DNA from 3 places in the Kitasatospora sp. NPDC023118 genome. Region 2 is predicted to be linked to each of the others. Evidence: riboswitches for the same ligand, from Rfam matches in the RefSeq annotation. Region 2 holds a riboswitch; each other region holds the start of a gene.

What was found. Region 2 has a riboswitch for cobalamin ahead of ACZ3UD_RS28775 (cobalamin biosynthesis protein). Riboswitches for the same ligand answer to the same signal wherever they lie in the genome.
Region 1: linked by a shared signal. The riboswitch ahead of ACZ3UD_RS20110 (CoA-acylating methylmalonate-semialdehyde dehydrogenase) and the one ahead of ACZ3UD_RS28775 (cobalamin biosynthesis protein) in region 2 are both predicted to bind cobalamin.
Region 3: linked by a shared signal. The riboswitch ahead of ACZ3UD_RS20080 (peptidase) and the one ahead of ACZ3UD_RS28775 (cobalamin biosynthesis protein) in region 2 are both predicted to bind cobalamin.

What each region holds. Positions count from the first base shown of each region.
Region 1 is NZ_JBVHHW010000014.1:140,759-145,028, reverse strand. Features, by position in the region: gene ACZ3UD_RS20115 (non-reducing end alpha-L-arabinofuranosidase family hydrolase) at 1-1,039, shown strand, start outside; cobalamin riboswitch at 1,319-1,511, shown strand; gene ACZ3UD_RS20110 (CoA-acylating methylmalonate-semialdehyde dehydrogenase) at 1,723-3,222, shown strand; gene ACZ3UD_RS20105 (acyl-CoA dehydrogenase family protein) at 3,219-4,270, shown strand, end outside.
Region 2 is NZ_JBVHHW010000026.1:77,299-81,568, forward strand. Features, by position in the region: gene ACZ3UD_RS28765 (alpha/beta hydrolase family protein) at 1-1,052, opposite strand, end outside; gene ACZ3UD_RS28770 (helix-turn-helix domain-containing protein) at 1,167-1,859, opposite strand; cobalamin riboswitch at 2,079-2,206, shown strand; gene ACZ3UD_RS28775 (cobalamin biosynthesis protein) at 2,315-3,421, shown strand; gene ACZ3UD_RS28780 (cobyric acid synthase) at 3,418-4,270, shown strand, end outside.
Region 3 is NZ_JBVHHW010000014.1:134,383-138,652, reverse strand. Features, by position in the region: gene ACZ3UD_RS20090 (enoyl-CoA hydratase) at 1-727, shown strand, start outside; gene cobF (precorrin-6A synthase (deacetylating)) at 775-1,533, opposite strand; cobalamin riboswitch at 1,668-1,788, shown strand; gene ACZ3UD_RS20080 (peptidase) at 1,888-2,955, shown strand; gene ACZ3UD_RS20075 (flagellar hook-length control protein FliK) at 2,991-3,470, shown strand; gene ACZ3UD_RS20070 (prenyltransferase/squalene oxidase repeat-containing protein) at 3,978-4,270, opposite strand, start outside.

The DNA of each region.
Region 1 (4,270 bases), on a different contig from region 2:
CGTCGAGTCCGGGCTGTGCCTGGACGTCACTGGTGCCGGCACCGCCAACGGCACGGCCGTGCAGATCTGGACGTGCAACGGCGGCAGCAACCAGAAGTGGACGGGCCTGTCCGGGACGTCGACCCCGCCGGGCGGCAGCTGTCCCCTGCCGTCGACGTACCGCTGGTCCTCGACGGGTGCGCTGGCGCAGCCCGCGAACGGGTGGGGTGCGCTGAAGGACTTCACCGACGTGGTCTACAACGGCAAGCACCTGGTCTACGCGTCGAACGTCACGGGGTCGTCGTACGGCTCGATGGCGTTCGCTCCCTTCACCAACTGGTCGGACATGGCCTCGGCCGGCCAGACCGGCATGAACCAGAACGCGGTGGCGCCCACCCTGTTCTACTTCGCGCCGAAGAACATCTGGGTGCTGGCGTACCAGTGGGGTCAGTGGCCGTTCATCTACCGCACCTCCAGCGACCCGACCAACCCCAACGGCTGGTCCGCGCCGCAGCCGCTGTTCACCGGCGGCATCCCCGGCGCCGCCCCGATCGACCAGACCCTGATCGCCGACGACCAGAACATGTACCTGTTCTTCGCCGGTGACAACGGCAGCATCTACCGCGCGAGCATGCCGATCGGGAACTTCCCCGGCAACTTCGGCTCCTCCTACACCACGGTCATGACCGACACCGTGAAGAACCTGTTCGAGGCGCCCCAGGTCTACAAAGTCCAGGGCCAGAACCAGTACCTCATGATCGTCGAAGCCCGCGGCGCGAACGAGCAGCGCTACTTCCGCTCGTTCACCGCCACCAGCCTGAGCGGTTCCTGGACCCCGCAGGCCGCCAGCGAGAGCAACCCGTTCGCGGGCAAGGCCAACAGCGGCGCCACCTGGACCAACGACATCAGCCACGGCGACCTGGTCCGCAACAACCCCGACCAGACCATGACCATCGACCCCTGCAACCTCCAGCTCCTCTACCAGGGCAAGTCCCCCACCGCGACCGGCCCCTACGACCAACTCCCCTGGCGGCCGGGCCTCCTCACCCTGCAACGCTGACCCACCTGATCCGGGGCGACGGCGATCGGGCGCGCCCGGCCGACACGCGGGCGTGCGAGGCACGGCACGAACGCCCCGCCCGCCGACCATCGATCATCGCGTGCAGAGGAACCCCAGCCGTGCGTCGGCTGGGGTTCCTCTGCACGCGGGATGCATCCGGGGTCGCTGGTTGGCACCGCGCCGCCGGTGGGGCGGGGCCTCCCTGGCCGATGGGCAAGCCCACGGGGGCCAGTGGCGGGGATTCCCAGGGCGCGCCGCGGTGCACGGGCCTCTGGACTTACTAGGACGTCCAACTATATGGTCGATGCCAGGTCCGCGGTGTCAGGGAAGCCGGTGTGAGTCCGGCACGGTCCCGCCACTGTGACCGGGGAGTTCGTCCTCGTGGATGACGGCCACTGGCAGCCAGCCGGGAAGGCCTGGGGGCGGGCGTGGATCCGGGAGTCAGGATACCGGCCGCGGGTGGTCCGTGTTTTCCACGAGGATGGAGACGACACGCATGACTCCGGGCTGCCTTTCCCGTTTCGCTGCCCCTTGCTCTGCCGTGCTGACCGTCGGGGCACAACTCCGCCCCTGACGCTGACGTCAACCGCCGAACTGCCGTAGGCGCCCACGACCGTGTGCCCGGACGGTGGCGGTGGTCTCTCCATTCCTCCTCTCCCCATCCACGATGAGAGAAGGAACCGATGGTCCGTGAACTGACCCATTTCGTCGGCGGCAAGCGCATCGCCGGGACGTCCGGCCGTTTCGGCGACGTGTACGACCCCAACACCGGCCGGGTGCAGGCCCGGGTGCCGCTGGCCGACCGGGCCGAGGTCGAGGCGGTGATCGCCGACGCCGCGCAGGCCCAGCCCGAGTGGGCCGCCTGGAACCCGCAGCGGCGGGCGCGGGTGCTGCTGCGCTTCCTGCAGCTGGTCGAGCAGGAGAAGGAGGACCTGGCCCGGCTGCTGTCCGCCGAGCACGGCAAGACCGTGGCCGACGCCCACGGCGACATCCAGCGCGGCCTGGAGGTCGTGGAGTTCGCCGCCGGGATCCCGCACCTGCTGAAGGGCGAGTTCAGCGACAACGCCGGCACCGGCATCGACGTGTACTCGATGCGCCAGCCACTCGGCGTGGTCGCGGGCATCACACCGTTCAACTTCCCGGCGATGATCCCGCTCTGGAAGGCCGCGCCCGCGCTGGCCTGCGGCAACGCCTTCGTCCTCAAGCCCTCCGAGCGCGACCCCTCGGTGCCGCTGCGCCTGGCCGAGCTCTTCCTCGAAGCGGGGCTTCCCCCGGGCGTGCTCAACGTCGTCAACGGCGACAAGGAGGCCGTGGACACGCTGCTGGAGGACCCACGGGTCGAGGCGCTCGGATTCGTCGGCTCGACCCCGATCGCCCAGTACGTCTACGCGACCGCGGCAGCGCGCGGCAAGCGCGCACAGTGCTTCGGCGGAGCGAAGAACCACATGATCGTGATGCCGGATGCCGATCTCGACCAGGCCGCCGACGCCCTCATCGGCGCCGGCTACGGCTCGGCCGGCGAACGCTGCATGGCGATCTCGGTCGCCGTCCCGGTGGGGGACGAGACCGCGGACGCGCTGGTGGCGAAGCTGGTCGAGCGGATCGCCGCGTTGAAGGTCGGCCGCTCGGACGACCCGGCGGCCGACTTCGGTCCGCTGGTCGGCCGCGACGCCCTGGAGCGCGTCCGCGGCTACCTGGACCTCGGGGTCCAGGAGGGAGCCGAACTCGTCGTGGACGGAAGGGACTTCCGCCTTCCCGGCCACGAGGAGGGCTATTTCCTCGGCGCCTCGCTGTTCGACCGGGTCACACCCGACATGCGGATCTACCGGGAGGAGATCTTCGGCCCGGTCCTGACCGTGGTCCGCGCCACTGACTACGAGGAGGCGCTGCGGCTGCCGAGTGAGCACGAGTTCGGCAACGGCGTGGCCATCTACACCCGGGACGGCGACACCGCCCGGGACTTCGCCCGCCGGGTGAACACCGGCATGGTCGGGGTCAACGTGCCGATCCCAGTGCCGATCGCGTACCACACCTTCGGCGGCTGGAAGCGCTCCGGCTTCGGCGACCTCAACCAGCACGGCCCGGACTCGATCCGCTTCTACACCCGCACCCGCACCGTCACCTCGCGCTGGCCCTCCGGGGTCAAGGAGGGCGCGAGCTTCACCATGCCGACGATGGGATGAGTACGGTGCACGCAAGCGATCTGACGGAGGACCAGCGCGCCATCGCGGAGGCGACCCGGGCCTTCGCCGACGAGTACCTCGCCCCGCACGCGGTGGCATGGGACCAGGACAAGCACTTCCCGGTCGACGTGCTGCGCAAGGCAGCGGACGTGGGCCTGGCCGGTGTGTACGTGCGCGAGGACGTCGGCGGATCGGGGCTCTCCCGACTGGACGGGGTCGTCGCCTTCGAGGCGCTCGCGACCGGCTGCCCGTCGATCGCCGCCTACCTGTCCATTCACAACATGGTCGGCTGGATGGTGGACCGCTACGGGACCGAGACGCAGCGTGCCCGCTGGCTGCCGGCGCTCTGCACCGCCGAACAGTTGGGCAGTTACTGCCTCACCGAGCCCGGCGCCGGCTCCGACGCCGCCGCGCTCACCACCCGGGCCGTGCGCGACGGCGACCAGTGGGTGCTGGACGGCGTCAAGCAGTTCATCTCCGGGGCGGGCACGTCCCAGGTGTACGTGGTGATGGCGCGGACCGGCGGCCCGGGGCCGGACGGCGTCTCCGCGTTCCTCGTGGACCGCGACGACCGGGGGCTGTCCTTCGGCCCGAACGAGCACAAGATGGGCTGGAACGCCCAGCCGACCCGGCAGGTGCTGCTGGACGGCGTCCGGCTGCCCGCTGACCGCCTGCTCGGAGCGGAGGGCGAGGGCTTCCGCATCGCCATGGGTGGCCTCAACGGCGGCCGGCTCGGCATCGCGGCCTGCTCGCTGGGCGGCGCCCAGAGTGCGTTGGAACGCGCGGTGGCCTATCTGGCCGACCGTGAGGCGTTCGGGGCCCGACTGCTGCACGCCCAGGCGCTGCAGTTCCGACTTGCCGACATGGCGACGGAGTTGGAGGCGGCGAGGGCGCTCGTGTGGCGCGCGGCGACCGCCCTGGACCGGGGCGACCGACGGGCACCGCAGCTGTGCGCGATGGCCAAACGGCACGCCACCGACACCGGCTTCGAGGTCGCCAACCAGGCGCTCCAACTGCACGGTGGCTACGGCTACCTCGCCGAGTACGG
Region 2 (4,270 bases):
GGGAAGATCTGCAGGTTGACCACGTCCGGGCGGGCGGCCGCGAGGCGCTGGGCGGTGCCGAACGGGGCGACCGGGTCGCCGGGGCTGTGCAGCACCAGGGTGGGGACGTGCAGGTCCGCGCCCCCGGCGAGCCGCGCGAAGTCGGCGAGGTCGACGCCGGTGCGGCCCTCGGCGGCCAGGGCGCCCAGCTCGGCGGCGACGCCCGTGAAGCCGGCCCGGGCGGCGTCGCGGCGGGCGGAGGCGGGCAGGTCGAGGACGGGCGAGTCGAGGATCAGCCCGCTGATGGCGTGCGCCCACGCGGAGCGGGCCGCCGTGTGCAGGACCATGGTGGCGCCCAGCGACCAGCCGTACAGGATCACCCGGCCCGCACCGTGGTCGAGCGCCAGCCGTATCGCCGACTCGACGTCGCGCCACTCGGTCGCGCCGAAGTGGCTCAACCCGTCCGGGGAGGCGGGGGCGCCCGCGTCGCCGCGGTAGGTGACGGCGAGGACGGGCAGGCCGAGGCGGTCGAGGACGGGCAGGACCGGAAGGGTCTGCTGACGGTCCGCCTCGGTGCCGTGGACGAGGATCACCCAGGTGCCGCGCTTGCCGTCGAGGTGCCAGGCCGGGAGGGCGCCCAGCTCGCCGTCGGCGCTGGTGTCGCTGAAGGCCAGGCCGAGCGCCTCGGTGGGGTCGCCGAGCAGCACGCGGGGGGTGAAGCGCACCTCGGTGCCGGGCGCGAGGGTGCCCCGGTCGGCGCGGACGAGTCGCCGGGTGACGCCCCGCTCGTCGCTGTGCAGGATCTCCTCGACCACCGCGTGCCCGCCGTCCTCCCACTCGACGGCCCAGCGGCCGCGCCGCAGGCTCTCGGGGCGGCGGGTGAAGGTGACCCGCCCGGCGGCGAGGCTCTGCACCAGGATGGCCCCGGACTCCTGTACGGCCGCCCCCGGCCCCGCGCCCGGCCCGGCCCCCGGACGGACCATCCGCTCGGAGGCCCGGCGGCCGATCACCAGGACGACGGCCCCGGCCCCGACGGCGGCGGCCGCCACGACCGCTGCGGTTCGCCAACGCATATCGTTCCCCGCTCTGTTCCACGGACCGGACGGTGTTCGTACACCAGTTCACCGGGGCCGCGTACCCCCGGCCACCGGGCTGGGCCGTCCGGGGCACGGGGAGGAAGAGGAGCGTCAGACCGGAACGGCCGTCGGCTGGGCCGCGAGGAGCTGCCAGAACCGAGGGGTGAGCGGAGGGGCGGGGGTGCGGGGCACGCTGGGCGTGCCCCAGTGGGTGGGGACGTGGTGCTCCTGCTGGAGGACGGGGAGGACGGCTGCGAGGTCCGGCTCGGGGACGGGGACGAGGCGGGCGAGGGCGCGGAGGTGGGGCTGCCAGCGGCCGCCGACGCACTGGCGCAGCAGCCGGTCCAGGGCCTCGGCGCGGCCGGTGGCCTCGACCAGCTCGGTCAGCCGCAGGCCGAGGACCTGGGCGAGGGCGTGGGTCTGGTCCGGGTCGCCGTCCCAGTGGCCGGTCAGTTCGGCCTGCTGGTAGGCGGGCAGGGACATGCCGACGCGTTCGGCCACGGCCTCCTGGCCGAGTTCGCGGGCGATGCGGTGGTCCCGCAGGCGCGTCGGGCGGGCGCCCATCAGGTCGGCGGCGGGGCACCAGAGGGCGCGGGCAAGGGCGATGAGCTCGGCCTCGCCCGGCCGCAGGTCGCCGTTCTCCCACGCGAGGACGTGGCCGAACAGCAGCCGTACGCCGTGGGCGGCCATGCCCTCGGCGACCTGTTCGGGTGTCAGGCCGAGGCCGACCCGGTGGGCGCGGGCGGCCTCGGGCGAGAACGGCACCGGGGGCGGGGCGGCGGCGGGGGTCTTTCTGCGGCGCATGGCACCGAACGGTAGGCGCGGCCCTCGGCGCGGCCCCAGCCCCAGAACGCACGAAGCGGGACTGACGGGCCCTGCGCCGCGCTGGGCGATCGCACAGTGACGACACCCGGCCGCCGTGTGGCCAACGTGTGGCCGCCGTGTGACCAACCCCTCCGTGACCTCGGTTGACGCGTGGATCGGCCGCGTGATGGGATCCTTGCGCCAAACGGAGGCATGGAGAGGAAGCCGGTGCGAGTCCGGCGCGGTCCCGCCACTGTCACCGGGGAGCACGCTCGGAAGTGCCACGGCGGGCCGTCAGAAGCCGCTGGAAGGCCCGGGGGTGCGTCCGACCCGGAAGCCAGGAGACTCTCGCCCCCGGTACGTCGATCCAGGGCGCGGACCCTGAGTGAGGACACGCACGCGATGCAGCCTGCCCCGCCCCGTCGGACCCCGAGCTGCCCACCGCCGTGCGCCCGCTGACCCGCGCCGCCGCCTTCGCGCTGGGCGCCGTCGCGGGCTACGCCGTCGACGCCCACTTCGCCGACCCCCGCCGCGGCCACCCCGTCGCGCTCTTCGGCAGCGCCGCGACCCGCCTCGAACGGCGCCTGTGGCGCGACGACCGCACGGCCGGGGCGGTGTACACGGCGCTGTGCGCGGGCGCGGTCGCGGCGGGTGCGCTGGCCCTGGACCGTACGGTGGGACGCCGTCCGCTGGGACGGGCGGCACTGGCCGCAGCGGCGACCTGGACGGTGCTCGGCGGCACCTCGCTGACGCGGGAGGCGCGCACCATCGGCCGCTCCCTCGCCGCGGGCGATCTGACGGCCGCCCGGGAACGGCTGCCGCACCTGTGCGGGCGGGACCCGAGCGCGCTCGACGGACAGCAGATCGCCCGGGCCGTGGTCGAGTCGGTGGCCGAGAACACCGCCGACGCCGTGGTGAACGCGCTGACCTGGGGCGCCCTGGCGGGCACGCCGGGCCTGCTCGCCTTCCGCGCGGTGAACACCCTGGACGCGATGGTGGGCCACCGCTCGCCCCGCTACGCCCGCTTCGGCTGGGCCTCGGCCCGGCTGGACGACGTGGCCGGCTGGCCGGGCGCCCGGCTCACCGCGCTGCTGACGGTGGCCGCCGCACCCGAGCCCCGGACCGCCTGGCGGGTCTGGCGGCGGGACGGCTCCGCGCACCCGAGCCCGAACGCGGGCCAGGCCGAGTCGGCCTTCGCCGGCGCGGTGGGCGTCCGGCTGGGCGGGACGCTCCGGTACCCGCACGAGCCGAAGGGCGCGCCGGTGCCGAAGGCGACGAACGACGAGCGAGCGCGGCGAGTGCCGGAGAGTGGGCCCCTCCTGCCCGAGGGCGGGCAGGGAGGGCGAACGTCGGCACCGGATCACGAGCGCCCGGAGGCGGGTGCGGAGCCACGTGAGCGGGTGGAGCACCGGCCGGTGCTGGGCGCGGAGTTGCGGCCGGTGACGGTGGACGACATCGAGCGGGCCTGCACGCTGTCCCGGCGGGTGGGCGCGCTGGCGCTGGGTACGACGGTCGCGGGGCACGTCCTGCTGCGGCTCCTGATGAAGAGGGGTGGGGCATGACGAACGCGCTGCTGGTCGCCGGGACGACCTCGGACGCGGGCAAGAGCGTGGTGACGGCCGGGATCTGCCGCTGGCTGGCCCGCCAGGGCGTGCGGGTCGCGCCGTTCAAGGCGCAGAACATGTCGCTGAACTCCTTCGTCACCGCCGACGGCGCCGAGATCGGCCGCGCCCAGGCGATGCAGGCGCAGGCCGCCCGGGTGGAGCCGGAGGCGGCGATGAACCCGGTGCTGCTCAAGCCCGGCGCGGACGGCCGCAGCCAGGTGGTGCTGCTCGGCAGGCCGGTGGCCGAGGTGGGCGCACTGGACTACCGGGAGCGCAAGCCCGTCCTGCTGGAACGCTCCCTGGAGTGCCTGGCGGACCTGCGCCGCCGCTTCGACGTGGTGGTCTGCGAGGGCGCGGGCTCGCCCGCCGAGATCAACCTGCGCGACCGGGACATCGCCAACATGGGCCTGGCCACGGCCGCCGGACTGCCCGTCGTGGTGGTCGGCGACATCGACCGCGGCGGGGTCTTCGCCGCGATGTACGGGACGCTGGCGCTGCTGTCGGCCGAGGACCAGCGGCATGTGGCGGGCTGGTTCGTCAACAAGTTCCGCGGCGACGCGCGGCTGCTGGCGCCCGGGCTGGAGATGCTGCACGAGCTGACCGGCCGTCCGGTGCTGGGCACGCTGCCGATGCTGCCGGGCCTGTGGCTGGACGCCGAGGACTCGCTCGACCTGTCCACGGTGGTGGACCGCGTCGACGGCCGCGGGCCGCTCGGGGCGGACGTGCTGCGGGTGGCCGTGGTGCGCTTCCCCCGGCTGTCCAACTTCACCGACGTGGACGCGCTGGCGCAGGAGCCGGGCGTGCTGG
Region 3 (4,270 bases), on a different contig from region 2:
GATCACGCTCGACCGGCCGAAGGCGCTCAACGCGCTCAACACGCTCCTGATGAACGAAGTCGTCGCGGCGGCAACGGACTTCGACCGGGACCCGGACATCGGCTGTCTGGTGGTTACCGGCTCGGACAAGGCCTTCGCGGCCGGCGCCGACATCAAGGAGATGCAGCCCCTCGAGTTCGTCGACGCCTACCTCGGCGACTGGTTCGCCGCCTGGGACCGCTTCGCCACCCTGCGCAAGCCGGTCGTCGCGGCCGTCGCCGGCTACGCGCTGGGCGGCGGCTGCGAGCTGGCGATGATGTGCGACATCCTGCTGGCGGCGGACACCGCGAAGTTCGGACAGCCGGAGATCAAGCTCGGCGTCATCCCGGGCATCGGCGGCTCGCAGCGGCTGACCCGGGCGGTCGGCAAGGCGAAGGCGATGGAGCTGTGCCTGACCGGCCGGATGATGGGCGCCGAGGAGGCCGAGCGGGCCGGCCTGGTCTCCCGCATCGTCCCCGCCGACCAGCTGCTGGCCGAGGCCCTGGCCACCGCCGAGACCGTCGCGGCGATGTCCACCCCGGCGGCGATCATGCTCAAGGAGGCCGTCAACCGGTCGTACGAGACGACCCTCGCCGAGGGCGTCCGCTTCGAACGCCGCCTCTTCCACGCCACCTTCGCGACGGCTGATCAGAAGGAGGGCATGGCGGCCTTCGCGGAGAAGCGCCCGCCGGAGTTCCACAACCGCTGACGGCACCCGCGGTGCGCCGCCCTTCGTCCGGGGCGGCGCACCGCCCGTCAGCTCTCCGACCGCCGGAGCAGGTAGGTGTCCATGATCCAGCCCTTGCGCTTGCGGGCCCGCTCGCGCAGCTCGCGGATCCGCGGGGCGGCCTCGGCGAGCGGGCCGGCGACGAGGATCTCGTCAGGGGTGCCGAGGTAGGCGCCGTAGTGGATCTCCAGCCCCTCCGGGTCGATCTCGGTGAAGGCCGCCCGGCCGTCGAGCATCACCACCACGTCGTCCACGCCGTCGGGGAAGCCTTCGGCCAGGCGGCGGCCGGTGGTGATCTGGACCGGGCGGCCGACCCGGGTCAGCGTGGTGCGGTGACGGGCGGCGAGCGCGGAGACGCTGCTGATGCCCGGGATCACCTCGTAGTCGAACGCGACGGTCCCCCGGGCCCGGACGTCGGCCACCACGGCGATGACGCTGTCGTAGAGGCTCGGGTCGCCCCAGACCAGGAACGCCCCCGTCTCGCCCTCGCCGAGGTGTTCGGCGACCAGCCGCTCGACCAGGTCGGCACGGCGGCCGCGCCAGTCGTCCACGGCTGCCGCGTACGCGGGGGTGGTGCGGTCCCGCTCCGTGTCCGGCACCTCGACCACGCGATGTCCGGGCTGCCCGTGTTCGGTCAGGATCCGGCGACGCAGTCGGATCAGGTCCTGCCGTTCCTCGCTCTTGTCGAGGATGAAGAAGACGTCCGTGCGGGCGAGCGCCTTGACCGCCTGCAGGGTGAGGTGGTCGGGGTCGCCCGCGCCGATGCCGATGACGAGGATGTGCCGCATGGGAGGCATTCTGCCGCCCGCTCCGCTGCGGTCCCGTCCGACAGGCGGGGTGTGCCGGCGAACCTCGTTGGGTCCGCCGTGATGTGACGCACGATCCCTTGACCCGATCTTTTCCGTTTCGCCATGATGAGCCGTCACGTTGTGACTCCGTCGATGGGGGAAGTCCGGTCCGAGTCCGGCGCTGACCCGCAACGGTAGGCCGCCGACGTCATGTCGGTGGCGAGCCCGAGTACCCGTCGGCGGGGATGTGTCGTCCCCTCCTCCCGTCGTGGTCTGCGGGCCGGAGCTCCGAGGGCTGCCCGGCGTGTTGCCGACGTCCTCCGGGCCCCTGCGTCCAGGCCCGGAAAGGCACCCATGCCCGCGCTCCGCCGCACCCTCGGTCTGCTCGCGATACCCGCCCTGGCGCTCGCCACCGCGCTCCCGGTGGCGACCGCCGCCCACGCCGACACGACGTCCTCCCGGACCGTTCGTCCCGACGCCGCCGCGGGCGGCTGGCTGGCCCGCCAGCTCGTGGACGGCGACCACTTCGAGTCCGTCTTCAACGGCACCACCTACCCCGACCAGGGCCTGACCATCGACGCCGTGCTGGCGTTCGCCGCCTCGCACAGCTCCGACGAGGCTGCCGCGAAGGCCACCGCCTGGCTGGCGAAGCCCGAGATCATCTCCGGTTACCTGGGCGACGGCACCACCGAGGCCTACGCGAGCGCCACCGCGAAGCTGCTGCTCGCCGTCGAGGTACGCGGAGGGAACCCGGCGTCCTTCGGGGGCGTCGACCTGCCGGCCCGGCTGCGCTCGCTCCAGACCGCCGAAGGACGGTTCTCCGACCGCTCGCAGTGGGGCGACTACAGCAACGCCTTCGGCCAGTCCCTCGCCCTGATCGCCCTGCACCGCACCCCCGGCGGCGCCCCCGCCGAGGCCGTCGACTTCCTGGCGAACAGCCAGTGCGTGGACGGCGGTTACCCGGTCTCCTTCGGCCAGCCCACCTGCACCAGTGACCCCGACGCCACCGCGCTCGCCGCCCAAGCCCTCGCCGCCACCGGCCGCACCGCCAAGGCGGACACCGGCCTCACCTGGCTGACCTCCCACCAGAACGCCGACGGCGGCTTCGCGGCCGCCGGGGCGACCGCCTCCAACGCCAACACCACCGGCCTGGCCACCCAGGCACTGCTCGCCGGTGGGCGCCTCGGTGCCGGCCTCAAGGGCTGGAGCCGGCTGGTGAAGTTCCAGCAGGGCTGCTCCGCCGACCCGGCGGTGCGCGGCGCGGTCGCCTACGACGCATCCGGCTTCAACGCGGGCAACGGCGCCCGGGCCACCGCGCAGGCCGTCCTCGGCCTGGCCGGCACCCCGCTGGCCACCCTCTCTGCCGCCGGGGCGCGCCCGGACGCACCCACCCTGGCCTGCCCGGCCCCGGCCACCCGCTGACACGTCGAACCCCTGATCCCACGAGGAGAGTTCCGATGACCGACACCCCCAGCCCGGCCCGACCGGCCCGCCGCACGCTCGGGTCGATCGCCGCGGCCGCGGCCCTCACCGCCGGCCTGCTCGGCGTCTCCGCCGTCCAGGCCCCGCAGGCCCGGGCCGCCGCCTGCGACGGCACCACCGGCGTCACCGTCGTGGTCGACTTCACTGCCGTCGGCGGCGGCATCGAGACCGGCTGCGCCCCCGGCGACCCCGCCAACGGGCTCGCCGCGCTCACCGGCGCCGGGTTCTCGTACGCCTTCCACCCCCGCTTCCCGGGCTTCGTCTGCAAGATCAACGCACTGCCCGCCACCTGCACCAACCCGACCGGCAGCGCCTACTGGTCGTACTGGCACGCCCAGCACGGCGGACCGTGGTCGTACAGCAGCCTGGGCGCGGGCAGCTACAACCCGGCGCCCGGCGACGTCGAGGGCTGGTCGTTCGGCGCCGGCGCCCAGCCGGGCATCACGGCCCCCTGACACGTGGCAAGCCGGCGCCCGGGCTCCATGAGGGAGGACGGGGCGCCGGCGTCCCGGGCTCATCCGTCGTGGGACGCTTGCCGTCGTCGGACGAGGTGACCGACGAGCAGCACAGTGACGACCGCAGCCACGGTGAACAGCAGGGTGTCGGCCACGATTCCCGAAGTGGTCAGCCACGCTGGTTCATTGCCGTCCGGCAGGCTCGTCCCGGCGAACAGCCCACCGACTTCGGTCAGCAGCTCTCGTACGAGGTAGACGGCAGCCAGTTACGGCGAGCCCGACGGGCAGGGTGAGGACGATCGACGCGAGGTAGAAGCGTCCGTTCTCCGTCAGCCCGCCCTGAGTGGCCAGGGCGGCGATCAGGGCGACGAAGCAGCCCGCCGCCCACCTGGAAGCACTCATCGGTACCCATCCCCCTGTTGTGCGGCCCGGGCGCGGAGCCCCCGGGCCGTCGTGATTCGTCCGGTGCCGACGCGGATCGACCGGCGATCGGCCGCGCCCGTGCGGTCAGCTGCCGTAGCGCAGCGACACGGTGTCGCCGAGGTGGACGGTGCTGGCCCGGGTGGCGGCCGTGGCGGTGGCGCCGTCCAGGCTGACCTTCCAGGTGGAGGAGCCGCTGTTGGCGGTGCCGTTGAGCGCGGTGACGGTTCCGCCGCCGGTGGACGGGGTGACGGAAGTGACGCAGCCGCCGGGAACGGCAGTAGCCGCCGCGTCGAGGACGTCACCGAGGGTCGCGGTGGTGCCGGTCGGAGCGAGGGTGACGGCGCAGACCTTGAGGGCGCCGGTGCCGTCGTCGACGA